Regions from separate parts of the Pseudomonas sp. GW822-FHT02G04 genome, predicted to be linked through region 1. Evidence: predicted binding sites of a transcription regulator. Region 1 holds the regulator's gene; each other region holds the start of a gene.
The links. The regulator FliA, encoded in region 1, starts transcription of late flagellar genes. The targets are predictions, from matches to a motif close to CTAAAGTTTNNNNNNNNNNNGCCGNTAA.

Region 1 (7,760 bases):
GCGGCGGTTGGCACAGCCGGGGCTGGCGCCGAAGCGATTGCCGATTCCAGGGCATCGACCGCAAAGTTGCCTTTGCCGTGCAGCTGGTCGAGCAGTGCTTCGAACTCGTCGTCGGTGATGTCGGAGCTGTCGCCGGCGGCTTTCGGAGCAGCCGGTGCGGCGGGCGCTGCGGCCACCGCATCGGCGGCGAACTGACCTTTGCCGTGCAATTGATCGAGCAACGACTCGAACTCGGCATCGGTGATTTCGTCACTGGCTGCTGCATCGGCGGCAGGCTGCGAAACAGGCTGCGCAGCGGCTACGGGCGCCTCGGCCTGGGCCTTGACGGCGTTCAGCGAGTCCAGCAGTTGTTCGAATTCGTTATCGGTAATGTCGCCCGATTCGCTTTCGGCGACCGGAGCTTCAACCACTTCAGCGACCGGTGCCGGTGCGGCTTCCATTTGCGGCTCGGCCAGACGGGCCAGCGCCGCGAGTAACTCAGGCGTGGCAGCCGTGATCGGGCTGCGTTCGCGGACTTCGCTGAACATGCTGTTCACCGCGTCCAGCGCTTCGAGAACCACGTCCATCAGTTCCGAGTCGACGCGACGCTCCCCCTTGCGCAGGATGTCGAACACGTTCTCGGCGATGTGACAGCACTCCACCAGCTCGTTGAGCTGGAGGAAGCCGGCGCCCCCTTTTACAGTGTGAAAACCGCGAAAAATTGCATTGAGCAAGTCCGCATCATCAGGTCGGCTTTCCAGCTCGACCAGCTGCTCGGACAGTTGCTCTAGAATCTCGCCGGCCTCAACCAGGAAATCCTGAAGGATCTCTTCATCGGCGCCGAAGCTCATTAAGGGGGTGCTCCTACAGGTCTAAAAACCCAAAAAACTAAAATCCAAGACTGGATAGCAAATCGTCCACATCGTCCTGACCGGACACAACGTCTTCTCTTTTATCGGCATGAATCTGCGGACCTTCACCCTGAGAGAGATGTTTTTGTGGATCTTTTTCAGCCAGCATCGCTTCACGGTCATGTTCGATACCCGCGAAGCGGTCTACGTGACTGGCCATGAGTACAAGCTTGAGCAGGTTGCTTTCAACTTCGGTGACCAATTGGGTCACACGCTTGATCACCTGACCGGTGAGGTCCTGGTAATCCTGGGCCAGCAGTATGTCGTTGAGGTTGCTCGACACGACGCGGTTGTCCTCACAGCTGCGTGTCAGGAAACCATCGACCCGCCGGGCCAGTTCGCGGAACTCTTCAGCCCCGACTTCGCGACGCATGAACCGTCCCCAATCCGTGCTCAGCGCCTGGGCTTCATCGCTCAGGCTGTTGATCAGCGGCGTGGCGTTTTCCACCAGGTCCATGGTGCGGTTGGCCGCGGCCTCGGTCAGCTTGACCACATAGGACAGGCGCTCGGTGGCATCCGTGATCTGAGACACTTCCTCGGCTTGCGGCATGTGCGGGTCAATCTGGAAATTGACGATCGCGCTATGCAGCTCGCGGGTGAGCTTGCCCACTTCCTGATACAGGCCGCGGTCACGGGTCTGGTTGAGCTCATGGATCAGTTGCACAGCGTCGCCAAACTTGCCTTTTTCAAGGCTGTCGACCAGTTCGACCGCGTGTTTTTTCAGGGTCGACTCGAAATCGCCCTGTGAAGATTCGTTATGCTCCATAGCTCCCCCGTGCGCAGTACATCAGCCGATGCGTTCGAAAATCTTCTCGATTTTTTCTTTCAACGCCTGGGCTGTGAAGGGTTTGACCACATAGCCGTTAACACCGGCCTGGGCCGCTTCGATGATTTGCTCGCGCTTGGCTTCGGCGGTCACCATCAGCACCGGCAGGTGCTTGAGCCTTTCATCAGCGCGCACCGCACGAAGCAGGTCGATGCCGGTCATACCGGGCATGTTCCAGTCGGTAACCAGAAAATCGAAGTTACCGCTTTGCAGCATCGGCAACCCGGTCAGCCCGTCATCGGCTTCGGCGGTGTTGGTGAACCCAAGGTCACGCAACAGGTTTTTTATGATCCGCCGCATCGTTGAGAAGTCATCAACGATGAGGATTTTCATGTTCTTGTCCAATTCGACCTCCAAGCAGTCTTAAACGCGCCCAGCACCTGGACGCGCCATTTCAATCAATCCGGCAAAGCACTCAATGACGGTCTGGAGCACAACAGATCGAGACCGGTACGGTTCAACACCACACCAGCTCCATTCGCAGTGTCCCCACACTGCCTTCAGCGCGCTCGCCACTCCCCCAAACGCCCCCGCAAACGGGCCGCGCACTGGCTGTGTAACTGGCTGACCCGAGATTCACTGACCCCCAGGACCTCACCGATTTCCTTGAGATTCAACTCTTCGTCGTAGTACAGCGCCAACACCAGTCGCTCACGCTCCGGCAAATTGGCAATCGCGTCCGCCAGCGCCGCCTGGAAGCGTTCATCTTCCAGATCGCGTGACGGCTCGAGATGAGCACTCGCGCCATCCTCATGCAGCCCTTCGTGTTCGCCGTCCTGCAACAGATCGTCGAAACTGAATAACCGGCTGCCCAGGGTGTCGTTCAAAATCCCGTAATAATCGTCGAGACTCAATTGGAGTTCGGCCGCAACTTCGTGATCTTTAGCGTCACGGCCGGTTTTAGCTTCAATCGAGCGAATCGCGTCGCTGACCATGCGGGTATTGCGGTGGACCGAACGTGGCGCCCAGTCCCCCTTGCGCACTTCATCGAGCATCGCGCCGCGGATTCGAATGCCCGCGTACGTCTCGAAACTCGCGCCTTTGCTGGCGTCGTATTTGGTTGATACTTCAAGCAGGCCGATCATCCCGGCCTGGATCAGGTCTTCGACCTGGACACTGGCCGGCAGACGCGCCAGCAAGTGGTAGGCAATGCGTTTGACCAGTGGCGCGTAACGCTCGATCAGCTCGTACTGCGCGTCACGTGCCGACTTCTTGTAGAGGTTGTAACCGCTGGCTGTCATAGCACGGGTCCTGCCGTTTGTTGCACGAGGCGCTCGACGAAAAACTCCAGGTGCCCACGCGGGTTGGCCGGCAGCGGCCAGGTATCGACTTTCTGCGCAATGGCCTTGAACGCTAGGGCGCACTTGGAACGCGGAAAGGCTTCATACACCGCGCGTTGCTTCTGCACGGCCTTACGCACGCTTTCGTCGTAAGGCACCGCACCGACGTATTGTAAGGCGACGTCGAGGAAGCGATCCGTGACCTTGGTCAACTTGGCGAACAGGTTGCGGCCCTCCTGCGGGCTCTGCGCCATGTTGGCCAGGACGCGGAAGCGGTTCATGCCGTAGTCGCGGTTAAGCAGTTTGATCAGCGCGTAGGCGTCGGTGATCGAGGTCGGCTCGTCACACACCACCAGCAAGACTTCCTGCGCGGCGCGCACGAAGCTGACTACCGAGTCACCAATGCCCGCAGCGGTGTCGATCACCAATACGTCGAGGTTGTCGCCGATGTCACTGAACGCCTGGATCAGGCCGGCATGCTGGGCCGGGCTCAAATGAACCATGCTCTGGGTGCCGGAGGCGGCCGGGACGATGCGGATACCGCCAGGCCCTTGCAACAGCACGTCGCGCAGCTCACAGCGGCCTTCGATCACGTCGGCCAGCGTGCGTTTGGGTGTCAGTCCCAACAGAACGTCGACGTTCGCCAGCCCCAGATCGGCATCCAGCAGCATGACGCGCCGGCCGAGCTCAGCTAGAGCCAGGGACAAGTTCACTGACACGTTAGTCTTCCCGACGCCACCTTTGCCGCCGGTCACCGCGATCACCTGTACGGGATGCATGCTGCCCATGTTATTTCTTTACCTTGTCTTACTTAGACGGAGGCCACATTACTGGCTGCGCGTTCACCATCGGAACAATGCATGGCAGACCATCGATGTAGGTACAAAAACTGTTCATTAACACCTCAGCCAACCTGCTTGGTCGGGCTGTGGTAAATATCAGCGAACATGTCAGCCATGGCTTCTTCGCTGGGTTCTTCCTGCATTTGCACGCTAACGGCGCGACTGACCAACTGATGACGACGTGGCAGATGTAAATCATCCGGAATCCGCGGACCATCGGTCAGGTAAGCCACCGGCAACTCATGACTGATCGCCAGGCTCAACACCTCACCCAGACTTGCCGTTTCATCCAGTTTAGTCAGGATGCAGCCGGCGAGGCCGCAGCGTTTGTAACTGTGATAAGCGGCGGTTAGAACCTGTTTTTGGCTGGTGGTTGCCAGAACCAGATAATTTTTTGATTTGATGCCGCGCCCGGCCAGACTTTCGAGCTGCATGCGCAGTGCCGGGTCGCTGGCCTGCAGGCCGGCGGTATCGATCAGCACCACGCGTTTGCGCAGCAGCGGCTCCAGCGCCTGCACCAGGGATTGACCCGGGTCGACATGGGTCACCGACACGTTGAGGATCCGGCCCAGCGTCTTGAGCTGCTCCTGAGCACCGATGCGGTAGCTGTCCATGCTCACCAGCGCGATATTCTGCGCGCCGTACTTGAGCACGTAACGGGCCGCGAGCTTGGCCAGCGTGGTGGTCTTGCCCATGCCGGCCGGGCCGACCATGGCTATCACGCCGCCCTCTTCCAGTGGCTCGACTTCCGGGGTGGCGATCATCCGCGCCAGGTGCGCGAGCAACATGCGCCAGGCCTGACGAGGCTCTTCAATGTCGGTAATCAGTGCCAGCAGATCGCGCGACAACGGGCCGGACAAGCCGATGCGTTGCAGGCGACGCCAGAGGTTGGCCTGGGCCGGACGGCTGCCTTGCAGCTGATTCCAGGCCAGCGAACCCAGCTGCACTTCCATCAGTTCACGCAGGCTGTTGAGCTCGAAACGCATCGAGTCGAACGCACGCGGGTCGACACCGGTCGCCGCAGCAGGCGCGGGAGCCGGACGCCGAGGTTCGGCCAGCGCCGGTTCGATCAGCGGTTCGGCGGCAGTCAACGGCAGGCCGGCGAACAACTGGCGATTGGTGGTCTTGTCGCTCTCGCCATCGCCGCGCAGGCTCAGTTCAGCCTGGGCGGTGACGATCCGCGACTGGGTCTTGCGCAGCTCATCCTCAAGTTCCATGTTCGGAACACGCGGGGCCAGCGCCGACAATTTGTAATCCAGGGCAGCCGTCAGCTCGACACCGCCGGCGATCCGGCGATTGCCAATGATGGCGGCATCAGCGCCCAGCTCATCACGAACCAGTTTCATGGCCTGACGCATATCGGCGGCGAAAAAACGCTTAACTTGCATAAACCACTACCTCAGCCGTTGGGCCCTACTGTCGCAACGATGGTCACTTGCTTGTTGTCAGGAATTTCCTGGTAAGCCAACACATGCAAACCCGGCACTGCCAGCCGACCGAACCGCGAGAGCATCGCGCGAACCGGACCGGCCACCAGCAGAATCACCGGCTGACCTTGCATTTCCTGACGCTGCGCCGCATCGATCAACGAGCGTTGCAGTTTTTCCGCCATGCTTGGCTCCAGCAGAACGCCCTCTTCCGAGCCTTGTCCTGCCTTCTGAAGACTATTGAGCAATATTTGTTCCAACCTTGGTTCCAAGGTGATCACAGGCAGCTCCGACTCAGTGCCTACAATGCTTTGCACGATTGCACGGGATACGCCGACGCGCACCGCGGCCACCAAAGCGGCGGTATCTTGACTCTTGGCGGCGTTGTTCGCGATGGCTTCGGCGATGCTGCGAATGTCCCGTACTGGCACCTGTTCGGCCAGCAACGACTGCAAGACTTTGAGCAGCTGCGACAACGAAAGCACTCCCGGCACCAGCTCTTCGGCCAGCTTCGGTGAGCTTTTGGCCAGCAATTGCATGAGTTGCTGGACTTCTTCGTGGCCGATCAGCTCGCTGGAGTGCTTGTACAGAATCTGGTTCAAGTGGGTCGCCACTACTGTACTGGCATCGACCACGGTGTAACCGAGGGATTGCGCCTGGGCACGCTGGCTGATTTCGATCCACACCGCTTCCAGGCCAAAAGCCGGATCTTTGGCGGTGATGCCGTTGAGCGTGCCGTAGACCTGCCCCGGGTTGATCGCCAGTTCGCGCTCCGGGTAAATCTCCGCTTCGGCCAGGATCACGCCCATCAGGGTCAGGCGATAGGCGCTAGGCGCCAGGTCGAGGTTGTCACGGATATGCACAGTCGGCATCAGGAAGCCCAGGTCCTGGGAGAGTTTTTTACGCACCCCCTTGATCCGTGCCAGCAACTGACCTCCCTGGTTGCGATCCACCAGCGGAATCAGGCGGTAGCCGACTTCCAGGCCGATCATGTCGATCGGTGTCACGTCATCCCAGCCAAGCTCCTTGGTTTCCTGAGCCCGGGCCGGCGACGGCAGCAATTCCTGCTGACGCTTGACCTCTTGCAGGGCCTGGACCTTGACCGCGTTCTGCTTCTTCCAGAACAGGTAAGCGCCACCGGCCGCCAGGGCTGCCATGGACAGAAAGGAGACGTGCGGCATGCCGGGCACCAGGCCCATCACCGCCATCAAGCCTGCGGCCACCGCCAAGGCTTTCGGCGAGGCGAACATCTGACGATTGATTTGCTTGCCCATGTCCTCCGAGCCGGAAGCACGGGTCACCATGATCGCGGCGGCGGTCGACAACAGCAGTGATGGCAATTGCGCCACCAAACCGTCACCGATGGTCAACAGCGCATAAACCTTGCCGGCATCACCAAAGCTCATGCCGTGCTGGAAAATACCCACCGCCATGCCGCCGATCAGGTTGATGAACAGAATCAGCAAACCGGCGATGGCGTCACCGCGCACGAACTTGCTGGCACCGTCCATGGAACCGTAGAACTCGGCCTCCTGGGCGACTTCCATCCGGCGCAGTTTCGCCTGGTTCTGATCGATCAGGCCGGCGTTCAAGTCGGCGTCGATCGCCATCTGCTTACCGGGCATCGCGTCGAGGGTGAAACGCGCGCTCACCTCGGAAATCCGCCCGGCGCCCTTGGTTACCACGACGAAGTTGATGATCATCAAAATCGCGAAGACCACGATACCGACCACGTAGTTACCGCCGATCACCACTTCACCGAAGGCCTGGATCACCTTACCGGCGGCGGCATGGCCGTCCTGACCGTGGAGCATCACCACCCGCGTGGAGGCCACGTTCAGCGCCAGTCGCAGCAACGTCGCCACCAGCAGAATGGTCGGGAACACCGCAAAATCCAGCGGCCGCAAGGCGTACACGCAGACCAGCAACACGACGATGGACAAGGCAATGTTGAAGGTGAAAAACACGTCCAGCAGGAACGGCGGCACCGGCAACATCATCATGGCCAGCATGACCAGCAGCAACAGCGGCACGCCCAGATTGCCCCGACTGAGGTCGGCGACGTTTGTGCGGGCACTGTTGATTAACTGAGAGCGATCCACCGGTTTTCCCCGTTCCTTTAAAGCAAACTTTTGACGCCTGAAGCAGGCGCAGGGCGGCTACTGCAAGAAGCCTTCCAACTTTTGCCAAGGAGGGAAATAGAGAGATTTGTTGAGCCGGGTAGCAGCTGCCGAGCCTGCGAGGCTGCGTTCGAGGACGCAGTCCTCGCAAAGGTTTACGACTGCTGCGCAGCCGAACGCAGCCTCGCATGCTCGGCAGCTGCTACGAATAGGGTGGATCAGAGGATCGCTCAAGCTCACCGCCCCTGCCATTCGTCCAGAGACCTGCACAGCCGTAAGTTCTGATAGTAGCCAAAACGGCCTTATGGGTATTGGATGGTGGTCATCAGCGTTGGTAATACCAAACGCCGGAGCAGCGATCATGACCAAGAAAGC
Region 2 (7,760 bases), on a different contig from region 1:
CGACCGACCGGCGGAACACCGCAGGCCGGCCTCGGGCTGGGGTTGTACATTGCCAATCAGATTGCGCAGGCCCATGGCGGCAAACTGGAGGTGGAATCGACCGAGCCGCAGGGCACGACGTTTACCTTCAGCCTGCCCCCCAAGACTTAAGCGGTGGTACTGACCACCGAACCCGACGTACTGCCACCCTCATCCTGCAACGCCTGCAACAACGCCGCCGTCACCGTCTGCATCGAAGCCGAGGTGGCCGCAATCTGCGACTGAGCTGCCGCGACCTCCGCTGCCTTGGCTTCGGTGCTTTCCTGCTTGGCTTGGGCCGCTTGCAGTTGCTGCTGTTGTTCCTGCAATTGCTTTTGCAGTTCGGCGAGCTGCTTGCGCAGTTCCTTCACCGTATCGGATTCGCTGTTGCTGGAGCTGCTTTCGCTCGACGCGGCTGCACCGCCGGCGGCAACCTTGGTGGTGTCGCTGGATGCTTCGGTAGTGGCCGCGACGGTAGTGTCTTCGGTGCTGTCGCTGATCGAGACCTGGCTTGATGAGATCGACAGGGTCTGGTTGATCGAAACGGAGCTGATGCTAACCATGGGAGTTATCCAATATGCAGTTTGGGTAACTTCCGTCATCGTCAGGCGCGACACGTACTTGAGAGCGACTGTGTACCGACTCGGTAACCGAATCGGTACACAGTCCATTTCACTAGGCGCTCAACCGGGCCGTCACTTCATTCAACTGCCCCGACAACCCGTGCAGGTTGTGGCTGGCCGCTTCGGTGCGCTGCACGTTGTCCAGGTTGGTGCTGGCGATGCTGGTGATTTCGGTGAGGTTGCGCGAGATGTCTTCGGCCACCGAGGTCTGCTCCTCGGCGGCGGTGGCGATCTGGCGGTTCATGTCGCGAATGGCTTCCACGGCAAGGGTGATCCGCTCGAGCATGGCGCCGGCCTGGGTGACTTGCTCGACGCTTTGCTCGCTGCGCGACTGGCCGCTTTCGATGGCCTGGGCCGCATCCACCGCACCGGTTTGCACGGTTTGAATGATCTGGTTGATCTCGATGATCGACGCCGCCGTGCGCTGGGCCAGGCTGCGCACTTCATCGGCGACCACCGCAAAACCGCGCCCCGCTTCACCGGCACGGGCCGCTTCGATCGCTGCGTTGAGCGCCAGCAGGTTGGTTTGTTCGGCGATGCCGCGAATCACTTCCAACACTTTTCCGATGCGCCCGCTGTCTTCTTCCAGACGACGGATGACCGTGGCGGTGTTGGCGATTTCGCCACGCATTTGGGTGATGGTGTGAATAGTGCCCTGCATGACCTTCTCGCCCTGCTGGGCGGACTGATCGGCATCGTCGGCCGCACGTGCCGCTTCGGCTGCGTGGCGCGCGACTTCTTGCGCGGTGGCGGACATCTCGTTCATCGCCGTGGCCACCTGATCGGTGCGGTTGAACTGCTCGTTGGTGCCACTGGCCATGAGGCCGGCAATCGAGTTCAGCTCACCGCTGGCGCTGTCCAGATCGGACGCACTGCGCTGCAAACGGTTGAAGGTTTCGGCGAGGAAATCGCGCAAGGTGTTGGCGGCCCTGGCTAGATTGCCCAACTCATCCTGACGGGTGCTGGCTACACGTTCAGCGAACCGGCCCTGGCTGAGTTGCGCCACGTAGTCGATCAGTTTGCGGATCGGCTCCACCAGGTTGCGGTTGACCAGCCACAGACTTAACAGGCCAATCAGCACACCCGACAGCAGCATCACCACGATCCCCAGCAACACGGTGCGGTCGGCGCTGGCGCTGATCAACTTCGATTGCTCGCTGCCCTGTTTGCGCAGCTCGCTGACCAGCTCATTCATCTGCTCGCTGGCAGCACGGTCCATGCCCTTGACCGCGCTGTCACCGGCCGTTGGGTCGGCACCCGCCGCCACGTAGGCATCACGCCCCTTCTGATAGGCCGCCCCCAGGAGACGATGCTCTTCACGCAGACGTTCGATGCGGGTCTTGAGTTGCGGCTCGATACCCTTCTGCCCGGCCAGCTCGCCCAGAATGCCCTGCACGTTGCGCTGGCCGTCCTCGAATTGCTTCCAGTATTTATCCAGGTCCGCGGGTTGCTTGCCGCGCAGCAGGACGTTTTTCCACTCCTGAACCTGCACCTTGAATTGCAGGTTGGCTTCATCGATCAATTGCGAGGTGCGCAACGGGCCTTCGATCAGATTCGCGTAGCTCTGAACACCGTTGGACAGAAAGTGAAAGCTGGCCAAAGCGATCAGCAACATCGCCAACAGGCTGCCGCTCAACAGGGCGAGAATTTGTGCTCGAAGGGACTTTTGCAAAGACATCGGGAAGTACTCGAAACAGGAATGAGGCACGCTGATGAAGGCGTGAAAAGTATCCGGACATCCCTGTCTGCCATATTGGCCCTTGGCCGAAGGCGCGCAAACGTAACTCAAGCGTGATCGGCGTTCCAGAGCAGTTCTTGAGGAGAATCCGACCATCGGTATCGCAATCGTTTGCGTACACCTCGCCGTCACAAAACCGTCATGAGCGCTTGCAATGATGGGGCTCAAGTGAACCTGTGAAACCCGCGACAGGCGCCTCCTCGCAGCGAGACTTCATGAACCACAGCATTGACCAACGCCATCGCGATTCCGACCTGTTCGGCCTGCTTTACGGTTTCAGTTTTCGCCCCGGCGAGCGCGGTCGAGAGATCGATTCGGCCAAGGCACTGCACTGCCTGCAACAACCGGACGACAGTGATGAGTTTCTCTGGCTGCACCTGAACCTGGCCCATGCGGCGTGCGAGCGCTGGATGAAAAGCCACCTGGAATTGCCCGACGAGTTTTTCGAAGCCTTGCATGAAGGGTCCCGTTCAACGCGCATCGAGCATGTCGATTCGGCGTTGCTGGCGGTGGTCAACGACGTGGTGTTCAACCTCAGCAGCATGGTTTCCTCGGATGTCTCAACGCTGTGGGTCTGTGCCCGCAGTCGACTGATCATCAGCGCGCGCCTGCAACCGCTGCACTCGGTGGACAAGCTGCGCTCTTCGGTGAAGGCCGGTGAATGCTTTCGCTCACCGCTGGAATTGCTGGTGCATTTGCTGCGCGATCAGGGCGAAGTGCTGACGCAGATCGTGCGCAAGACCAGCCTCAGTGTCGATCAGATCGAAGATGAATTGCTGTCGTCACGCCTGTCCACCAACCGCGCCGAACTGGGCGCCAACCGCCGGGTGCTGGTGCGTCTGCAACGGTTGCTGGCGCTGGAGCCGGGCTCGTTGCTGCGCCTGCTCAATCGCCCGCCGCAATGGTTGCAGAAGGAGGACGTCAAGGAGCTGCGCAAATCCACCGAGGAGTTTGCGCTGATCATCAACGACCTCACCGCCCTCGGTGAGCGGATCAAGCTATTGCAGGAAGAAATCGCCGCCAACCTCAACGAACAAAGCAACCGCACGCTGTTCACCCTGACCGTGGTCACGGTGCTGGCGCTGCCGATCAACATCATTGCCGGTTTCTTCGGCATGAACGTCGGCGGGGTGCCGCTTGCCGGTGACCCGGAGGGGTTCTGGATTCTGGTGGCGCTGGTTGCGACGTTTACCCTGATTGCCGGACGCTGGGCGTTTCGCAAGCGGCGCGATTATTGAATCCTTCGACCCCACCGATACCTTGTGGCGAGGGAGCTTGCTCCCGCTGGGTTGCGAAGCGACCCCAAATCCTGCAACCCGATTTCTTCAGATAAAACGAGGTTACCTATTTGACGACTGCTTCGCAGCCGAACGGGAGCAAGCTCCCTCGCCACAGGTGTTTGCCTGCCTTAGCATCTGGCATCACAAAAAAACCAAACACTGACCCAGCGCAGCCTCACTGTAATATTTAGCAACGATCATGGCCGATACTCCTTCTCTGCTCAGGATTATCCGGCATGACGCCTTCCTTCACCGCCGCCTCCCAGGCGCCCGCCAGCAGCGCCAGGCCGCAGCTCGATAAAAAGCCCAGCCTGCTCACCTTCGTGATGTTCTTTGCTGTGCTGGGCAGCGGGTTGCTGTTCACCGCCTACAGCCTGATGCACGACATGAGCGAACTCGGCACGGTGGTCACCACCTGGACGCCGTTTCTGCTGTTGGGCGTGGCACTGCTGATTGCCCTGGGCTTTGAGTTCGTCAACGGTTTTCACGACACCGCCAACGCCGTGGCGACGGTGATTTACACCCACTCCTTGCCGCCGAATTTTGCAGTGGCCTGGTCCGGGTTCTTCAACTTTCTGGGGGTGTTGCTGTCGAGCGGCGCGGTGGCGTTCGGCATCATCGCCCTGTTGCCGGTGGAGCTGATTCTGCAGGTCGGATCCTCCGCCGGTTTCGCGATGATCTTCGCCCTGTTGATCGCCGCCATCCTGTGGAACCTCGGCACCTGGTGGCTGGGTTTGCCGGCCTCTTCGTCGCACACCCTGATCGGTTCGATCATCGGCGTCGGCGTGGCCAATGCCTTGATGCATGGCCGCGACGGCACCAGTGGCGTGGATTGGGCCCAGGCGACCAAGGTCGGTTACGCGTTGCTGCTGTCGCCGCTGATCGGCTTCGCGTTTGCCGCGTTGTTGCTGCTGGCGTTGCGCGCCTTCGTCAAAAATCGTGCGCTGTACAAGGCGCCGAAGGGCGACACCCCGCCACCGTGGTGGATTCGTGGGATGTTGATTCTGACCTGCACCGGCGTGTCCTTCGCCCACGGCTCCAACGACGGCCAGAAAGGCATGGGCCTGATCATGCTGATTCTGGTGGGCACGCTGCCGATGGCGTATGCGCTGAACCGCACCATGCCGGCTGATCAGGCCTTGCAGTTCGCCGCCGTGGCCGAAGTCACCCAGCAAGCGCTGGTCAAAAGCGCGCCACTGCCAGCGCCGGCTGATCCGCGCCCGGTGCTGTCCGATTACGTGCGCAGCAAGCAAGCCACGCCGCAACTGGTCCCTGCCCTCGCCGCCCTCACTGGCAGCATCGGCGCACAGGTGAAGGGTTACGGCTCGCTGTCGAAAGTCCCGGCCGAAGCGATGGGCAACGTGCGCAACGATATGTACCTGACCAGCGAAACCATTCGCCTGATGGACAAAAACAAGGTCGGCAATTTCGACGCCGACACCACCGGCAAACTGCAGCTGTTCAAGCAACAGATCGACAACGCCACGCGGTTCATTCCGCTGTGGGTGAAGATCGCGGTGGCCATCGCCTTGGGGCTGGGCACCATGGTCGGCTGGAAACGCATCGTGGTGACGGTCGGTGAGAAAATCGGCAAGACCCACCTGACCTACGCTCAGGGCGCCTCAGCCGAAACCGTAGCGATGCTGACCATCGGCGCTGCTGACATGTTCGGCCTGCCGGTGTCGACCACTCACGTGTTGTCTTCGGGGGTGGCCGGGACCATGGTCGCCAACGGTGGCGGCTTGCAGATGAAGACCATCCGCAACCTGCTGATGGCCTGGGTGCTGACCTTGCCGGCGGCGATTATTTTGTCGGGCAGTTTGTACTGGTTGTTCACCAAGCTGTTCTAGTCGGCGTAATAAAGATTCCCTGTGGCGAGGGAGCTTGCTCCCGCTGGGTTGCGAAGCGACCCAAAAACCTGCCATCGCAATGCTTCAGATAGAACACGGTGACCGGATGACGACTGCTACGCAGCCGAACGGGAGCAAGCTCCCTCGCCACAAAGGAGCCCTCCCATTAGCGAACTGCACGAGCCATCATCAACCGCTCCCGCAGCACGTCGTAACCCCAGTGGTACACGTAGGTGTACGGCAGGAAAAACAGCAGCACGCCGATGTCCAGCAGAAACGCCTGCCACAGGCTGATCTTCAACCACCAGGCAATCAACGGCACGCCGAACGCGACCAGACCGCCTTCAAAAAACAACGCATGGACCACGCGGACCCAGGCGTTACGCACAACGGCGAAGCGCTTGAGCAAGCGGTCGAACAGCCCGTTGAAGACCACGTTCCAGGCCAGGGCAAGGGCGGCAATCGCCATGGTTGCCACGCCCATTTCCAGCATGGGCTTGTCCATGACCCAGGCCAGTAGCGGGGTACAGATCAATATCGCCAGCAGTTCGAAACCGATGGCCTGGAGAATTCGTTCAGTGATGGATTTGTTGGCGTTCATGACCAGACTCCCTGAGTGACTGTGGTTGCCATGATCTGCCATCACACCGATACTTCATAACCAATAACCATCGATCAAGGCGATAGTTCATGGCTTCCCACGAAGTGTTGCTGGCGTTTGTAGAAGCTGCGACTCAAGGCTCGTTTTCCGCCGCAGCGCGCAAGCTCGGGCGCAGTCAGTCGACCATCAGCGCCGCCGTGGCGAGCCTGGAAATCGACCTGAACCTTGTCCTCTTCGACCGCAGCAGCCGCAAGCCGAGCCTGACCCCGGCCGGGCACGTCATGCTGCAACGGGCCGAGGAGATTCTGGCCGCCACCAGCCGTCTGGAAATGACCGCCAGCCAACTGTCCCAAGGCGTCGAGCCAAAGCTGACCGTGGCGATTTCCGACACTTACCAGTCCGACCGTTTCGAAGCGGCGCTCAGTGCTTTCGAGCAGCGTTACCCGGACCTCGAACTTGAATGCCTGATCGCCGAATGCGATGACCTGGTGGCACTGGTGCAACGCGGCCGCGCGCATGTCGCCTTCGCCGAGATGCAGGACAGCTACCCGCCGGATCTGGTCAGTTCGACGGTGGACGAGCGCACGGAAATCGCCCTGTTCGTGTCCCACTCGCACCCGTTGGCGACGCTGAGCGCAATTGATCAGGACGTGCTGCAGCAGCACCGCGAACTGCGTCTGGCAACGATCGTCAATCCGTATGAAAGCCGCGCGAAGGGGCGCGTCTGGTCGGCACCGAGTTACCTGATGCTGCTGGAAATGGCCCAGGGCGGGTTCGGCTGGGCGCCGTTGCCACGATGGCTGGTGGGGCGGTTTGGGGCCGGTTCGTTGGTGGAACTGCAGGTGCGCGGCTGGCCGAAACCGGTGTATGTCGATGCGCTGTGGTCACGCCTGCACCCGCCGGGGCCGGCGGGGAGTTGGTTATTGAGCAAGATGCTGGAATGAAGGTCCGCAAGATCACATCATCCCAACTCGCGCAATCGTCCCTCGATAAACCGCCGCTCCGGCACCTGCTGCGTCAATTCCAGCGCCCGCTGATACGCCGCCCGCGCCTCTTCCACCCTGCCTAACTGCCGGCAAAACTCTGCCCGCGCCGAATGTGCCAAGTGGTAATCCTGCAACTCGCCCCGGGCCAGAATCCCTTCGATCAAGGTCAGCCCGGCCTGCGGGCCATCGCGCCTGGCCAGCGCCGCTGCGCGGTTCAGTTCGATCACCGGCGACGGCACCGCCCGCAGCAGCACGTCATACAGACCGACAATCTGCGGCCAGTCCGTCTCTGCCGCCGTGGGTGCTTCGGCATGCACCGCGGCAATCGCTGCTTGCAGGCAATAAGGCCCGAAGCGCCGCGTCGTCAGCGCCCGCTCAATCAAGGCGCAGCCTTCGGCCATCAACTCGGCGTTCCACAACGAGCGATCCTGTTCATCCAGCACAATCAGCTCGCCGCTCGCGGAGGTCCTGGCCGGGCGCCGGGACTCATGCAACAGCATCAGCGCCAGCAGCCCCATTACCTCCGGCTCAGGCAACAACTCCATCAACAACCGACCGAGGCGAATCGCTTCGCGCGTCAGGTCTTCACGGATCAGTTCGCTGCCGATGGACGCCGAATAACCTTCGTTGAACACCAGGTAAATCACCCGCAACACACTGTCGA
Region 3 (7,760 bases), on a different contig from region 1:
CCGGCAACACATTTACTGGCCTGCCTCCTGCTGGCTGCCACACTGACCAGTTGTGCGGAACTCGCCACACAAGCCTGGTCGCTTCAATGGCACCAGCATCTGGGGTTCTATACCGGATTGATCGCCTTGCAATGCGTCGTGCTGGAACATAACGGTTTTTTCCAGAGCACAAGGCGTGATCGCCTGTGCCTGTGCGGCCTGTTCGGCGCCTTGATGATTGGCCTGGGCCTGCTGCGCGAGCTCATTGGCAACGGGACACTGGGTAGCCATCTGCCCTGGCTGACCGGTGCTACGCAACCGGACTGGCAAGGTTGGGTGCTCACCGCTGACGGTGGCCTGCGCTTGGCCACGCTGGCCCCCGGCGGGTTTATTCTGCTGGGGCTGCTGATCGCCGCACGTCAGGCCTGGACCCGCCCGACACCCACATTGACCTCCTTCGAGGAAACGCATCGCCCATGAATGCCGCAAAACGTCTGGAAATTTTCCGCAGGTTTCACGAAGACAATCCTGAACCGAAGACCGAGCTGGCCTATTCCTCGCCGTTCGAACTGCTGATCGCCGTGATTCTCTCGGCGCAATCGACCGATGTCGGCGTCAACAAGGCCACCGCCAAACTGTTTCCGGTGGCCAACACGCCGGCGGCGATTTATGCCTTGGGCGTCGAAGGGCTGTCGGAATACATCAAGACCATCGGCCTGTTCAACAGCAAAGCAAAAAACGTGATCGAAACCTGTCGCTTGCTGGTAGAACACCATGGCGGTGAAGTGCCGCAAACCCGCGAAGCGCTGGAAGCGTTGCCCGGCGTCGGTCGCAAGACCGCCAATGTGGTGCTCAATACCGCCTTTCGTCAGCTGACCATGGCCGTGGACACCCACATTTTCCGGGTCAGCAACCGTACCGGCATTGCTCCGGGCAAGAATGTGGTCGAGGTGGAGCAGAAACTGATGAAATTCGTGCCGAAGGAGTATCTGCTCGACGCCCATCACTGGCTGATTCTCCACGGACGCTACGTTTGCCTGGCCCGCAAGCCGCGTTGTGGCAGCTGCCGGATCGAGGACTTATGCGAATACAAGCAAAAGACCTCGGACGATTGAGGCTCTATTAGTTTTATTGATTAGCCGATTGAAAAAATCTTTTTTACCCGCCGGGAAATTGTCGATATAAGGAGCGCCAAAGGCAGTCTTAGCCTGGAGTTAACCTTATGAGCACTGGCAAAGAGCAATTGGACGTAGAAGACGACTTCACCCCCGTTGAGGCCGATGACGCAGAACCGGTGGTGGAAGTAGCGAAGACCAACCTGAGCAAACGCCGCACCATCGACAATCTGCTGGAGGAGCGCCGACTGCAAAAGCAATTGGCCGATTACGATTTTGACCTATGACACCTAAAAGCCTCCCGAAACGGAGGCTTTTTACTAAGTGCCCATCCCCTAAGTGCTCATCCCCGACAAACGCCCGCTCATCGCCCCTCGTCAAATGCTGGCGTATTCATACCAGGCCATTACGTTGAGCCAATTCAATAAGATCGACCAGTGAGCGAGCATTGAGTTTTAGTAACAGGCGAGTCTTGTAAGTACTGACGGTTTTATTGCTGAGGAACATTCCATCGGCGATTTCCTTGTTTGTCTTTCCTCGGGCCAACTGCTGCAGGACCATCATTTCCCGCCCGGACAATCGATCCACCATGTCGGCTTCACTGGCATTCCCAAGACTGGAGCGCACAGTATGCAGCGCCTGATTGGGAAAGTAGCTATAACCTGACAGCACGGCCTTTATTGCACTGAGCAACTCAGTAAGATCCTGTTGTTTACAGACATATCCGGCGGCACCCGATTGCATGCAACGCATGGAAAAATGCCCTGGAGCCTGGGATGTCAATATCAGCACTTTAAGAGGCATCGCCGCCGATGTCAGGCGCGCGATAACTTCCAGCCCATCCAGTTTTGGTATTCCAATATCCAGGATGACAATATCCGGCATAAGTTCACGGGCAATTTGTAATGCATCCACACCATTATCTGTTTCTGCAATGACTTCGTAGCCATGACGCTCCATTAGCATACGTACCGCAAGACGAATGACGGGGTGATCATCCACGATCAGCACTTTATTCATGGGCAAGTCCAATTTTCGCTGTTCGAATTTTTAGAGCCCGCACCATAGCCTAGTCGTTTCACCCATGGCATGCCGTCCCCCTCGACCACTCGCACCGAGAGACATTACCTACAAACAACACGGATTATTCCTACAAGAAATCATTGCACACGATGAGCCAGAGATTTTATTGGCCGAACACTGCTAAACGCTTCGACAGTTTCTTTGTAACAATTCACACCCAAAAAAACAGGGTTCAACGTCCTTGGTCCGACAGACCTCGACTATTAAGCTACCCTTAAAGGTAACGAGCATCTTGCAGAATCTTACATAACCCGGCCCGAACTCCTCAAAAAATCTTACACACAGCAACACTTCACAAGCAAAACAAACCCACACAACTTTAAAACAAATAAACAGCCATACCCAGACCCAGAACAATGCAGTTACTATATCAACCTCAACCACACAGCAAAAAGGAACTTACAACAACAAAAACAAAAAACACTCATACATGCATTATCACCACCAAGACACACCCTATAAACCAACAGAGAAAAAGATAATATCTAATGAGTAAAAAACATGATAAAACTCAAAAAAAGAATCACCAACCCCATGACAATCATTGCAATATTTGCAGCATTGTCCGAAACATCAGCTGCTGTATCGCTGCCCTTTCTTGACAACAAGGAGAGAGAGCTCTACGTCTGGTTTCTGATCAGCTTTCCCTTTTATTTGCTTTTTCTTTTCTTCGCCACACTCAACTTCAATTATCGATCGCTTTACGCGCCTTCCGATTTCGAGAAGGGAAAGCATTTTATAAAAGTCATGGACAACGCTGATCACTCGGGAAACAGCACTTCCAGAGTATCGCCTGAACGCTCGGCCCAACACCATGTGCAGCTGCCTGCACCGCTAAAGGATCTGCACATCATTGATGCACGCTGGATAACCAAAAAAATGGCGCTCAGCGCCCTGATGGAGAGTATCCAGCACGCTCCGGATAATCCTGCACAAGTGATCGTATTTCTCACGTGCGCCGATTCGGAGATTGTGCTGAAGGACAGCGCGCTCAAATACTGGAAACAACTAAAGAAACGCAACAACGCAACGTTCTGTGTTTCTTACAATTTGAGCTCACATGGCGTGACGATTATGGGCTAGGTTTTGACCTGTCGCACAGAGCAAGGCAGCCCTTGAAGTGAGATCAAAGGCAGGCAGCAGAAGGAACGGTTAGAAGAAACCAGCAGAAAGCGAAACGTAATATGCAGCAGCCCTTTTTCAGAACTGTGGCCTTGTCATCGACAAGGCCACAGTTCCATTACCGCATCAAAGGTCTCAGAACAGCTTGCGGCCTTTGTTCGCCGCGATACGCATGCGCAAGGCGTTGAGCTTGATGAAGCCCGCCGCATCGGCCTGGTTGTAGGCGCCGCCATCTTCCTCGAAGGTTGCGATGTTGGCGTCGAACAACGACTCGTCGGACTTGCGTCCGGTGACGATCACGTTGCCCTTGTACAGTTTCAGGCGCACTACGCCGTTCACGTGGGCCTGGGAAGCATCGATCATCTGTTGCAGCATCAGACGCTCAGGGCTCCACCAGTAACCGGTGTAGATCAGGCTGGCGTATTTAGGCATCAGCTCGTCTTTGAGGTGAGCCACTTCGCGGTCCAGGGTGATCGATTCGATCGCACGGTGAGCGCGCAGCATGATGGTGCCGCCAGGCGTTTCGTAGCAACCACGGGACTTCATGCCCACATAGCGGTTTTCGACGATGTCCAGACGGCCGATACCATGTTCGCCACCGATACGGTTCAAGGTCGCCAGCACGGTGGCCGGGGTCATTTCGACGCCGTCCAGTGCAACGATGTCGCCGTTGCGGTAGGTCAGTTCCAGGTACTGCGGTTTGTCAGGAGCGTTCTCCGGGGAGACGGTCCAGCGCCACATGTCTTCTTCGTGCTCGGTCCAGGTGTCTTCCAGCACGCCGCCTTCATAGGAGATGTGCAGCAGGTTGGCATCCATCGAGTACGGGGATTTTTTCTTGCCGTGACGCTCGATCGGAATCGCGTGCTTCTCGGCGTAGTCCATCAGCTTCTCACGGGACAGCAGGTCCCATTCGCGCCATGGAGCGATCACTTTCACGCCTGGCTTCAAGGCGTAGGCGCCCAGTTCGAAACGAACCTGGTCGTTGCCCTTGCCGGTCGCGCCGTGGGAAATGGCGTCAGCGCCGGTTTCGTTGGCGATTTCGATCAGGCGTTTGGCGATCAACGGACGAGCGATGGAAGTACCCAGCAGGTACTCGCCTTCGTAAACGGTGTTGGCGCGGAACATCGGGAACACGAAATCACGCACGAATTCTTCGCGCAGATCGTCGATATAGATTTCTTTTACGCCCATGGCCTGTGCCTTGGCGCGGGCCGGTTCGACCTCTTCGCCCTGACCCAGGTCAGCGGTGAAGGTCACTACTTCACAGTTATAAGTATCCTGCAGCCACTTGAGGATCACCGAAGTGTCCAGGCCGCCGGAATACGCCAGAACGACCTTGTTTACGTCCGCCATGCCATCACTCCACGGGGTTCTACGGAAAGCTGTCAAGTCTACCGCTCATGCAGGATAATTTACAGAGGCGCGACAGCTTATGACGACGAAGCGACAGATTATGTCGAGCGAGCGACGAAATCAGCAGGTTCAGGAGGTCGTCGCGCTGCTCGCGGCGGCCGTGGCTTGCGGCGCCGGTTTCTCGGTCGGTGCAACCCGTTCGAGACGTACGGCAACCCGGCGGTTCTTCGCCCGGTTGGCGGCATTGTTGTTGGGCGCCAGCGGATAGCGCTCACCGTGAAAACGCAGGGTGATCTGCGATTCCTGCACACCATTGGCCTTGAAGAAATCCATCACCGCCAGCGCCCGGCGTCGTGACAGTTCACGGTTGGTCAGCCGGTTGCCACTGTTGTCGGAATGGCCGTCGAGTTCAATGTGGTTGACCGTCGGATCGGCCTTCATGAACTCCAGCATGACCTGCAACTGGGCCTTGGCCCTGGCATCGAGATCGATACCCTCCCCCGGAAAGCCGACCTCGGATTGCTTCACTTGCTCGAAATTCTGTGGCAACAACTTGGCCACGCAACCCTGATAGTCACCGTAGGCCTTGTTGAACTTGACCGGCAGCAGACGCACTTCAGACACCCGACCGTCGCCTGATGAGTGTCGAACGACCGGGCTGCGCCCCTCCATCAACCCGCTGATCAGGCGCCCGGCCTGCACTTGCGAGCTGTTGAACAGCACGTTGCCACTACCGATTCTCACCGAGCCCAGGTTAATGTCGCCACGCCCCGGCTGCCATGGCGCAGCCGCCGCCAGCAAGGTCGCGGAACCCCCACCGATCATTGAGTTGTAGGCCTTCAGACGAAATGTCGCCTGCTCGCCGGCGCGACGCACGAACTCACCCGAGCCGAAATCAGTGATCGGCTGAGTCAGGCGACATTCGAACTTGTCACCTTCGACCGTCCACTCGATGCTCTCCAGACGAGTCTGGAAAGTGAGCGCCATCGCGGGAAGGCTGGCAAACACACTGAGCAAGGCTAAATAACGCTGGCGCACGGGAGGCTCCACTGGCTTCTACGACAAAAAGACCGACACACAAATTCACGGCCTGCCTGTTGGGTATCGGAAGCTTGTCGTAAAACTTGATAGCGAGTGCCTGGAAGAGTCTTTTCCGGTAGCATTCCCCTGAGTTTGACCCGCCTGGAATCCCCTCATGTCCGACCGCCTGACCCTGCTGCGTCCCGACGACTGGCACATTCATCTTCGCGATGGTGCCGTGTTGACCAATACCGTCGCGGATGTCGCGCGCACCTTTGGTCGCGCCATCATCATGCCCAACCTGGTACCTCCGGTGCGCAACGCTGCTGAAGCCGATGGCTATCGCCAGCGGATTCTCGCCGCACGTCCGGCCGGCAGCCGTTTCGAACCGCTGATGGTTCTGTACCTGACCGACCGCACCCAGCCCGAAGAAATTCGTGAGGCCAAGGCTAGCGGTTTCATTCACGCCGCCAAGCTGTACCCGGCCGGCGCGACCACCAACTCGGACTCTGGCGTCACCAGCATCGACAAGATTTTCCCTGCACTGGAGGCCATGGCCGAAGTCGGGATGCCCTTGCTGGTTCACGGTGAAGTCACCCGTGGCGATGTCGACGTTTTCGATCGGGAAAAAATCTTCATCGATGAACACATGCGTCGCGTGGTCGAGCGTTTCCCGACGCTCAAAGTGGTGTTCGAACACATCACCACCGCCGATGCCGTGCAGTTCGTCAACGCGGCTTCGGCCAACGTTGGCGCCACCATCACCGCGCATCACCTGCTGTACAACCGCAACCACATGCTGGTGGGCGGGATTCGGCCGCACTTCTACTGCCTGCCGATCCTCAAGCGCAATACCCACCAGGAAGCCCTGCTCGACGCCGCCACCAGCGGCAGCGACAAGTTCTTCCTCGGCACCGACTCGGCCCCCCATGCCCAGCACGCCAAAGAAGCGGCTTGCGGTTGTGCCGGTTGCTACACCGCTTATGCCGCGATCGAGATGTATGCCGAAGCCTTCGAACAGCGTAATGCGCTGGACAAGCTCGAAGCCTTCGCCAGCCTCAATGGCCCGCGTTTCTACGGTCTGCCGGCGAACACCGATCGCATCACCCTGGTCCGCGACGAGTGGACCGCCCCAACCAGCCTGCCATTCGGCGAGCTGACCGTTATCCCGCTGCGCGCCGGTGAAAAACTGCGCTGGCGCCTGCTGGAGGAACACGCGTGAGTGAAGACCATTTCGACGACGAACAGGACGGTCAAGGCGGTGGAGGTGGTCCTCGTCATCCAATGGCTGCCAGATTCCGTGGTTACCTGCCGGTTGTCGTCGACGTAGAAACCGGTGGTTTCAACTCGGCCACCGACGCGCTGCTGGAAATTGCTGCAACCACCATCGCCATGGATGAAAAAGGGTTCGTGTACCCCGATCACACCTACTTCTTCCGGGTCGAGCCTTTCGAAGGCGCCAACATCGAAGCAGCAGCCCTGGAATTCACCGGGATCAAACTCGATCACCCGTTGCGCATGGCAGTGAGCGAAGAAGCTGCGCTGACCGATATCTTCCGCGGCATTCGCAAGGCCCTGAAAGCCAACGGTTGCAAACGGGCGATTCTGGTCGGTCACAACAGCAGCTTCGACCTGGGCTTCCTCAACGCGGCTGTCGCGCGCCTGGACATGAAACGTAACCCGTTTCACCCGTTCTCCAGCTTCGACACCGCGACCCTCGCCGGTCTTGCCTACGGTCAAACCGTACTGGCCAAGGCCTGTCAGGCAGCGGACATCGACTTCGACGGTCGCGAGGCTCATTCGGCTCGCTACGACACCGAGAAGACCGCTGAGCTGTTCTGCGGCATCGTCAATCGCTGGAAACAGATGGGCGGCTGGGAAGACTACAACGACTGATGCCGGTCGCCGGTTTATCCCGCCCATAAAAAAACCGGCCTCAGTGAGGCCGGTTTTTTATTGCCGGACGCCTGGCTTACAGCGCAGCAGCGTGCTCGGTCAGGTAAGCCGCAACGCCTTCTGGCGAAGCGTTCATGCCTTTGTCGCCTTTTTTCCAGTTGGCAGGGCAAACTTCGCCGTGCTCTTCGTGGA
Region 4 (7,760 bases), on a different contig from region 1:
ATTGCTCCAGGCCCTGCACGGCGGCGCGGCGAACATTCTCGGCAAGATCACCCCCGGCAGCCTCTATTCGTTTGTCGACAACGCCCTCGACGCCTGGGAGCAGCGTCCGGTGTTCAAGACCAACGTGTCGCAGTTCATTTCCCTGCGCGAAGTGTCGCCACTGATCCCCAAGGAGATCCTGCGCAAACTGCCCGACTGGTTCGCCGAAGCAGAGTCCGTGTTCCCCCTCGATCCCAGCTACGAGCCCACGGAAACGACGTTCGATCCGGAGCACGGCGACGTCTTCAAGCAACTGCAAAAGTGCAACCGCCACAGCCTGATCGAACCGGTGGACGCCGAACACATGTACTACGCGGCCATCAACTCCACCGGTTGCTGCCTCACGGCACTCGGCGCCTATTACCGCGAACTCGCCCTCAAAGGACATTTCTGATGCCCGTATTCATCAGCTACCGTCACGTGGATCGCCCCCACGCGATCGCCATCAACAGCCGTCTGATACAGGCCAACATCAAGACCTACTTCGACGTGCTGGATCCGGAATCACAGACCACCGACGACATCACCGGGGTCATCACCCGCAACATCACCGCATGCACGCATCTGATGGCGGTGGTCTCTGACAAGACTGCGCTCTCGTGGTGGGTACCGTTCGAAATCGGCGAAGCGACCATCAGCAACCGGCGGATCTGCTCATTCAAGACCGAACCGGCGGAACTGCCGCTGTACCTCGATAAATGGCCAAAGCTCAGCACTGACAAGGATCTGGATTTTTTCATTGATGCCTACCGTGAAGAAGTGGCGACCAAGCGCTCCATGACGCTGGATTCGATCAGCGAATCCCTTTACGGCACCTACAGACGCAATGCCGAGGTGTTCCACGACCAGCTCAAAAACCGCATCCGACGGGGTTACTGACAGGTGCAAAAAAGCCGCGATGATCACTTGAGAAAGTCTTGAGCCAGAGAACCTGTGGCGAGGGAGCTTGCTCCCGCTTGAGTGCGTAGCACTCACAAAAATCGGCAATGATTGTCAGATTTTGGGGCCGCTACGCAGCCCAGCGCGAGCAAGCTCGCTCGCCACAAAGGTACGCATGGCTAAAACAGGATTTATGCACGCTATCAGCGCTAGTGATACCGTGCGAAAAAAATGAATTAATTGAGGCTGAAGGCTTCTTGAATGGTCTTGATCAAGCGGTCGCCATCCACCCCTTTGTAACCTTGGGGGTTTGACGCAAGTTCAGCGGGCACTTGGCTGAGAAATGACGTCAAATCGAGAGCCATTCGTTCAGGGAGTTCGGTCATTCCTTCCGTAAGACCGACAGAAAGCAAGATCACATCTCTGAAGTGCTTCTTGATATCGCGACTGTCCACTTGCACGCCGTTCTCGATCTGCGCCTTCTTGTTAAGCCAGGCATGGGCTTTGAGCGGAACGAGCCTGTCGGCCCCAATGTGACTGATTTCCTGGGTGTGATCGACGCCGGCCAGGAGAAAGTTGTAATACTCATCATCGAGGATGATCGCAGAAAGACTTGCGGCTTGCTCTTCTACGGGGATTCTGGTCATTCGGGCCGCTTCTTCGTGTTCCAAGCCATCTGGGAGACGAGAAAAAAGCTCGATCTGAACTGGAAAGGATTTGTCCTCAGGATTCTGGAAGCGATAGAAAACAGGGGAGTCGCCTTCTCTGTCTCCATTTTGGCGAATGGCATATCCGCCGTCCTTGATGAACTTCCAGAACTGACCTACGAACTCACGATTGAGAGCCTCAACGACCAGTACGACATCCAGATCCTTGGTGGGTCGAAATCGCTCACCCAGATCCTCCATGGTTATCGAGGCTGCTACCCCGCCTATCAGAACGTAGCTGCCCTGATAGTCTTTGAAATACTCTCTAAACCGGTCGATACCCACTACCATTTCACGTTCTCCATCATTTCATCCAAACACATTTGCACCCGGTCATCATGGTCATCCTTGAGACTTAGATAGAGAGAAAATGGGTCGACAGCTCCAATAGCTATGTTGCTGTGCAGTGGCTCATAGTTCCAAAACTGGATGCAGCACGCTGCATGGTTTTGCGGCACCTCAAAATAGGGAAACGTGGTCTCGCGTTTAGATTTGGCCGTCTTTGAAGTCGAGCCCCAAAAGCCGATCTCTACCCCATATGCCGTATTCACTTTTTGGAGGTGATCAGACTGAGCAAGCTCTCGAATGTGATCGAACTGCGCAGTCGTCATTGCAAAGCCAGGTACTTTTGGACTGACGAGAAGGCTCATCTCTGCCAGGGCCGCCTCCCCCGCCAGCAGCATTGGGGTGTCAAACGCCTCAGGAATTGCATTTAACCAAAGCGTTTTTTTGACCGGCGTACGCATGTAGTCTTTCGCCATTTCCCAAGTCTCTTTAGGAGACAAGTGAAAAAAGATCGCGGCTTCACCCATTTCCTTTCCAGGCTGAACGATGTCCAGATCGGTCAGCTCTTTGATGGCTCTGGTAACGGTCATTTTTGCGTAGGTAAAGGACTTCTCGAAAGTAGAGCGAGTGGTCAGTAACCGGGGCTGCCATCCTTTGATCAAGAATTGAATAAGCATGGATTGAGTGGCGGGGCTCAGAACCTGAGGTTTTTCCAGGCGCTGCCTGTAGTACTCACGCAAATCCATTCCAAACGCGGGAAGATAAAGCTGGTTTCCCGGCACGATGAATTGGACGCCTTTCTCGACCAGCCGTTTTCTGTCATAGCTCGGGAGCGCGTCTGTGACGAAAACCATGAGGTCACTTGTTTCGGGCGACTTCTTCGCCAGCAGCTTGCTGATTGCCTGCATATGCTTGGCTACATCCGCAACGCTAGATTCCCGTTGTAGACGCTCCTTGAGGATAAGGCACTTGGCACCCAAGATTTCCGTGACGAAAAATTCGTATCGGTCACGCAGCACATACGGAAGGATTTTGACGTGTTCCCACGGTTTTAAGCGTAGCTTTAGGCCTAGCACGCTCTCTACATAGACCTTGAGCTCGATCAGGTCGCGCCTCTCATGGAGGTCGTGGTCGTAGCTGGTAAAATCAACCATGGTCATTCTTCCGTATCACGATTTCATCACGATATCAGAGGCTCTGATAGCGTGCAAAATTCCTGATATCCCCCGTGACTTCTGATGCAGAGTCTCTGCGAAGCGAGATAAAAATAATGGCCGAGGAGCGAGTGACAGTCGCGGTAGGGATAGAGTTATCTACAACCCTACCGCGACCAGATGCGCGACGATCGCGGCTTTGAGGTTTTCAACGTGCGGCTTTTTCCAGCTTCCAGCCCAAAGCATCCAAGGCGTCACAGCCGTCCTGAATCAACAGGTGTGCAGCATTGGCGAAATGCTCCAGATCGTGACCTTCGACGTTTTTGATGCACAGGTAGGTGACGCTATTGAGCAGATTGCGCGCAGCTTTGATTCGGTGAGTGGCGGTTTCGAGGAGATCCGAGACTTTGGCTTCGGTGTCGATATACAGAGTCGGGCCGACGCTGAAATTGCCTTGCAGGGGGTGATACTTAGCCATTAGGTCTAACTCCGGTCACTTGGGTGAGGTTTCATCTTTGTTTCGACCGGCTAAGATCGATCGCTGATTCGTCAGCGACGAGCGAACTGTAGGTGAGCAATCTGGGGAAGTAAACCCGGCCAATACGCCTCGGAACTGTCCTACATCATTCTCCGAACAAGCCTCATTCCTTGATTTTTACCGCTGGCACCGTCAGCCCATCGCGCGGTGAATCAATCAATCCACCTTCCGTTCGTTGCTGTCTTATTCGAGTTCCAGATCGACAGTCGCTACCCGCCTTTGCCGATCATTTTCGTGACGCCACGAAAATGATTAGCGGTATCCAATCCAGCGGTTTTGCCGTTGAAGCTGTGGCAAGGAGTGATTGTCCATAACGACTTCCTGATAAGAAGCCAGAAGGTGTAAACCTTATTCAGGACGAAGCAGCAGAGACAAAAAAGCCGCGATCATTCGCGGCTTTTTTGTGGGTCACTACTTGGCTGGCGCTGCCGGCTTCGGCGCCGGATTATCAAACAGATTCAAACGCTCGCGAAGCTCATGAGCCGGCAGCGGTTCCTTATCCGCAGGCAATGCGTTCGGATCGGCATGCACTTCGCCTGGCCCACCCTGCCCTTGCGTCGGCACTGGCGCCGGCTCGGCACCTTGTTCGCCTTCGATGGCGCGCTGGGCTTTTTTGGTCAGCACCACGATGTCGATCCGGCGGTTGACCGGGTTGAACGGGTTCTCCCGGTCGAACAGTGCCGACGAGGCATAACCCACGACGCGCGCCACCTGAGCGTCCGGATAGCTGCCGGCGACCAATGCACGACGAGCCGCGTTGGCGCGGTTGGCCGAGAGTTCCCAGTTGCCGAAATCGCCGGTGCCCGAGTACGGCTTGGCATCGGTGTGGCCGCTGATGCTGATCTTGTTCGGCACCGCTTTGATGGTGTCGGCCATGGCCAGCAGGATGTCTTCAAAGTACGGCTTCAGACGCGCACTGCCGGAGTCGAACATCGGGCGGTTTTCAGCGTCCATGATCTGGATGCGCAAACCGTCCTGGGTGATCTCGAAGAGGATCTGGTCCTTGAATTTCTGCAATTGCGGGTTTTCATTGACCTTGTTCTGCAACTCTTGCAGCAACAACTCCAGGCGTTCCTTCTCGACCTGCTCGGCCATGCCTTCAACCTGCTCGGCGTCGATGGTCACCTTGTCTGGCTGCGGCTGAGATTTCACCTCCGGGTTGAGAGTGTTCTCCGGCGCCAGGGTCGGCGTGCCGCCCAGGTCGATGATGTACGGCGTACCGCTTTCGGAAAACCCGACCGGGTCCTTGAAGTAACCGGCGATGGCGATCTTCTGTTCAGGCGTCGCGGTGGACAGCAGCCACAACACCAGGAAGAACGCCATCATCGCCGTCGCGAAGTCCGCGAAGGCGATTTTCCAGGCGCCCCCGTGATGTCCGCCGGCGATGCGCTTGACGCGCTTGATGATTATCGGCTGGTTATTTTCCATGACTTAACGACCGCGAACCGCTTGTTCCAGCTCAGCGAAGCTAGGACGGTGCGCCGGGTACAGAACCTTGCGACCGAACTCCACCGCCAGCGACGGCGGCATCCCGGAAGCCGAAGCCACCAGCGAGGCCTTGATGGCTTCGTAGGTGTTCAGTTCTTCCTTGGCATCGTGAGCCAGGGAGTGGGCCAGCGGGCCAAAGAAACCGTAGGCCGCGAGAATACCGAAGAAGGTACCGACCAGTGCCGCCCCCACGTGCAGACCGATGGACTTCTGGTCGCCTTCGCCCAGGGATGCCATGGTCACCACGATCCCCAATACCGCCGCGACGATACCGAAACCGGGCATGGCGTCGGCGATGCCGTTCACCGCGTGGGACGGGTGCTCGAGGTCTTCCTTGAGGCTGTAGAGTTCCATGTCGAACAGGCCTTCCAGCTCATGGGGAGCCATGTTGCCGGAGGACATGATGCGCAGGTAATCGCAGATGAACGCGGTCATGCGTTCGTCTTTGAGCACCGCCGGGTACTTGGCGAAGATCGGGCTCGCGGCGGCATCTTCGATGTCGCCTTCGATCGCCATCATGCCTTCGCGACGGCTCTTGTTGAGGATCTCGTAAATCAGCCCCAGCACTTCCAGGTAGAAGGTGTGGTTGAAACGCGAACTGAACATGCCCAAGGACTTCTTGAGCACGTGCATTGTCATGTGGCCGGGGTTGGCCTGCAGGAATGCGCCAAGGGCCGCGCCGCCGATAATCATCACCTCGAAAGGCTGGATGAGAGCGGCAATCTTGCCGTGGGAAAGCACGTATCCGCCGAGCACGCTCGCGAATACGACGATGATGCCGATAATTTTAGCCATAGGTAGGAGAGCACTTACTGAGTCGGGTTCAAGGTCATATTCGGAAGTTAAAAAATCTCTTCTTCTACTTATCGGCAAAACTGCGCCAGACTATAGCCAGTTAAGGCGAAAAGCTAATTTGACCCGTTCAGGGCATAGGTAAAGCAGACGATGATCGCGTCCAGACATGGCTAACGAAACGAACGTCCCAACGCCAAAACCAACCACGCTTGAAGGATGGGTCAAGCTTCTCGATGGCGTGCGCCTGCCGGTTCCGCAAGCCAGCCACGACCTGGTCTGCAAAGCCATCCGCGATAACCGCAGCTCACTGCGCGACATCGCCGAACTGATGCAGGAAAGCCCGGCCCTGGCCTTGAGCGTGATTCGCGAAGCCAACCGTCACACCCATGGCAGCATGACCGAGCCTGCTGAAAACCTTGAGGTGGCGATCAATCGCCTCGGTTTGAAACGCACCGAAGAACTGCTCGACCGCCTGCCCGCCGAACCCCAATTGCAAATCCCCGTCGCCCTGCGCCAGCTTCAATTGATCAGCCAACACGCCACTCAACAGGCCAACGGTTTTTTCGCCAGTCGCCTGGCGCGACTGTGGCAGGACATCCACTGGGGCAGCCTGCTGTTTCTCTCGCCGCTCTGGCCCATGGCGTTGACCCATCCCCAGTTGCTTGAAGAATGGGAGCTGCGGGTCATCCATAAAGGCGAGTCGGCACGCAAAGTCGAAAAGCAATTGTTCGGCCTGCGCCTACTGGAAATCTGTCTGGCGCTGGTGGACGTCTGGCGCCTGCCAATCTGGGTGCAGCAAGGTTATCGACTGCTGCGCAGCGAGCAACGTGAACTGGTGAAAGTCCTGCGCATCGCGCGTGACAGCGATCACCCATTGCGCCAACAGAACCGCCTCGATGACGACCCGACGTTGCGCCGCTGGCTCAATCAGCCCGCCAATACCGTGCTGCTGGCCAACGGTCTGGCGCTGGCGGCACAACAGGCCTGGGACAGTCCCCACTGCGAGCGCTGGCAGTACCTGACCAGCCTTTACCTGCAAATGCTGATGGATGAGGTGCAGCAACAATTGCACCAGCAGGCTGCCAACAGCGCTCGTCAACACGCCATGCCGGACCTCTGGCACCCGGCCGAATCGCTGATCTGGCCACCAGGTGCGAACCGCGTTCACGCTGGTTTGTTGCCCGCCCCGGCGCCGACCGCCGAAGACCTGGCGAAGTGGCGCAAGCAATGTGCCGAATTGCTGGTGGAGCCGAGCCGTTTTACCAATGCCATGCACTTGACCACATCGGCCCTGGATGCCTTGGTGGCGTGTGGCATGCGGCGGGTGATGATTCTGATGGCCGACCGCACGCACGCCAATTTGCGCGTGCACCAGACCGCCGGGCTACCCAAGGAAGTGGCCGGCCTGAACCTGGTGGTCAGCCAGAGCACCGTGCTGCAACGCCTGCTCGCGCAACAGGCCCAGGTGCGCCTGACGCCGGCCAACAACGCACAATTCTCGGCCCTGCTGCCAGCCAGCCTGCGCTCACAGTTCAGCGGCGAACACCTGCTGCTGCGCTCACTGGTCAACAACGGCCGGGTGATCATGATCGTGGTAGCGGATCAGGGCGGCGGACCGTTCTCGGAAATCACCGTGCAAGCCTTCGGCAAAACCGCACAATGCATCGAAAAGGCCCTGCACAGCTTTAGCCACCGCTAGGGCCGTGTAGCAGCTGCCGAAGGCTGCGTTCGGCTGCGCAGCAGTCGTCAAACCATAACTTGCGGTACATCAGGCAAACCGCGTCAGCCGGATTCACGACTGCTTCGCAGCCGAACGCAGCCTCGCAAGCTCGACAGCTGCTACGGCGAGGCATTAACCATCAGGGCCTGTTTACA

Region 2: the regulator FliA is predicted to act here: its motif matches at 2,434-2,461, upstream of AC1RO5_RS27040 (methyl-accepting chemotaxis protein).
Region 3: the regulator FliA is predicted to act here: its motif matches at 5,754-5,781, upstream of AC1RO5_RS15355 (flagellar protein MotY).
Region 4: the regulator FliA is predicted to act here: its motif matches at 5,954-5,981, upstream of motA (flagellar motor stator protein MotA).

The regions. Positions count from the first base shown of each region.
Region 1 covers NZ_JBXANU010000022.1:5,772-13,531, reverse strand. Annotated here, with positions in the region: gene AC1RO5_RS23150 (chemotaxis protein CheA) at 1-830, opposite strand, end outside; gene AC1RO5_RS23145 (protein phosphatase CheZ) at 868-1,656, opposite strand; gene AC1RO5_RS23140 (chemotaxis response regulator CheY) at 1,678-2,049, opposite strand; gene fliA (RNA polymerase sigma factor FliA) at 2,217-2,957, opposite strand; gene fleN (flagellar synthesis regulator FleN) at 2,954-3,784, opposite strand; gene flhF (flagellar biosynthesis GTPase FlhF) at 3,901-5,226, opposite strand; gene flhA (flagellar biosynthesis protein FlhA) at 5,238-7,367, opposite strand; gene AC1RO5_RS23115 (hypothetical protein) at 7,747-7,760, shown strand, end outside.
Region 2 covers NZ_JBXANU010000031.1:46,840-54,599, reverse strand. Annotated here, with positions in the region: gene AC1RO5_RS27050 (GAF domain-containing sensor histidine kinase) at 1-150, shown strand, start outside; gene AC1RO5_RS27045 (hypothetical protein) at 147-581, opposite strand; gene AC1RO5_RS27040 (methyl-accepting chemotaxis protein) at 694-2,319, opposite strand; gene AC1RO5_RS27035 (transporter) at 2,595-3,617, shown strand; gene AC1RO5_RS27030 (inorganic phosphate transporter) at 3,896-5,509, shown strand; gene AC1RO5_RS27025 (multidrug/biocide efflux PACE transporter) at 5,676-6,110, opposite strand; gene AC1RO5_RS27020 (LysR family transcriptional regulator) at 6,200-7,054, shown strand; gene AC1RO5_RS27015 (RNA polymerase sigma factor) at 7,072-7,760, opposite strand, start outside.
Region 3 covers NZ_JBXANU010000010.1:142,610-150,369, reverse strand. Annotated here, with positions in the region: gene AC1RO5_RS15385 (Rnf-Nqr domain containing protein) at 1-459, shown strand, start outside; gene nth (endonuclease III) at 456-1,094, shown strand; gene AC1RO5_RS15375 (PA3496 family putative envelope integrity protein) at 1,202-1,381, shown strand; gene AC1RO5_RS15370 (response regulator transcription factor) at 1,488-2,114, opposite strand; gene AC1RO5_RS15365 (hypothetical protein) at 2,679-3,260, shown strand; gene AC1RO5_RS15360 (argininosuccinate synthase) at 3,435-4,652, opposite strand; gene AC1RO5_RS15355 (flagellar protein MotY) at 4,782-5,690, opposite strand; gene pyrC (dihydroorotase) at 5,848-6,894, shown strand; gene rnt (ribonuclease T) at 6,891-7,568, shown strand; gene AC1RO5_RS15340 (peroxiredoxin) at 7,645-7,760, opposite strand, start outside.
Region 4 covers NZ_JBXANU010000024.1:64,696-72,455, reverse strand. Annotated here, with positions in the region: gene AC1RO5_RS24485 (caspase family protein) at 1-433, shown strand, start outside; gene AC1RO5_RS24480 (toll/interleukin-1 receptor domain-containing protein) at 433-918, shown strand; gene AC1RO5_RS24475 (hypothetical protein) at 1,155-1,916, opposite strand; gene AC1RO5_RS24470 (hypothetical protein) at 1,910-3,064, opposite strand; gene AC1RO5_RS24465 (hypothetical protein) at 3,273-3,542, opposite strand; gene motB (flagellar motor protein MotB) at 4,014-5,030, opposite strand; gene motA (flagellar motor stator protein MotA) at 5,034-5,885, opposite strand; gene AC1RO5_RS24450 (HDOD domain-containing protein) at 6,052-7,584, shown strand.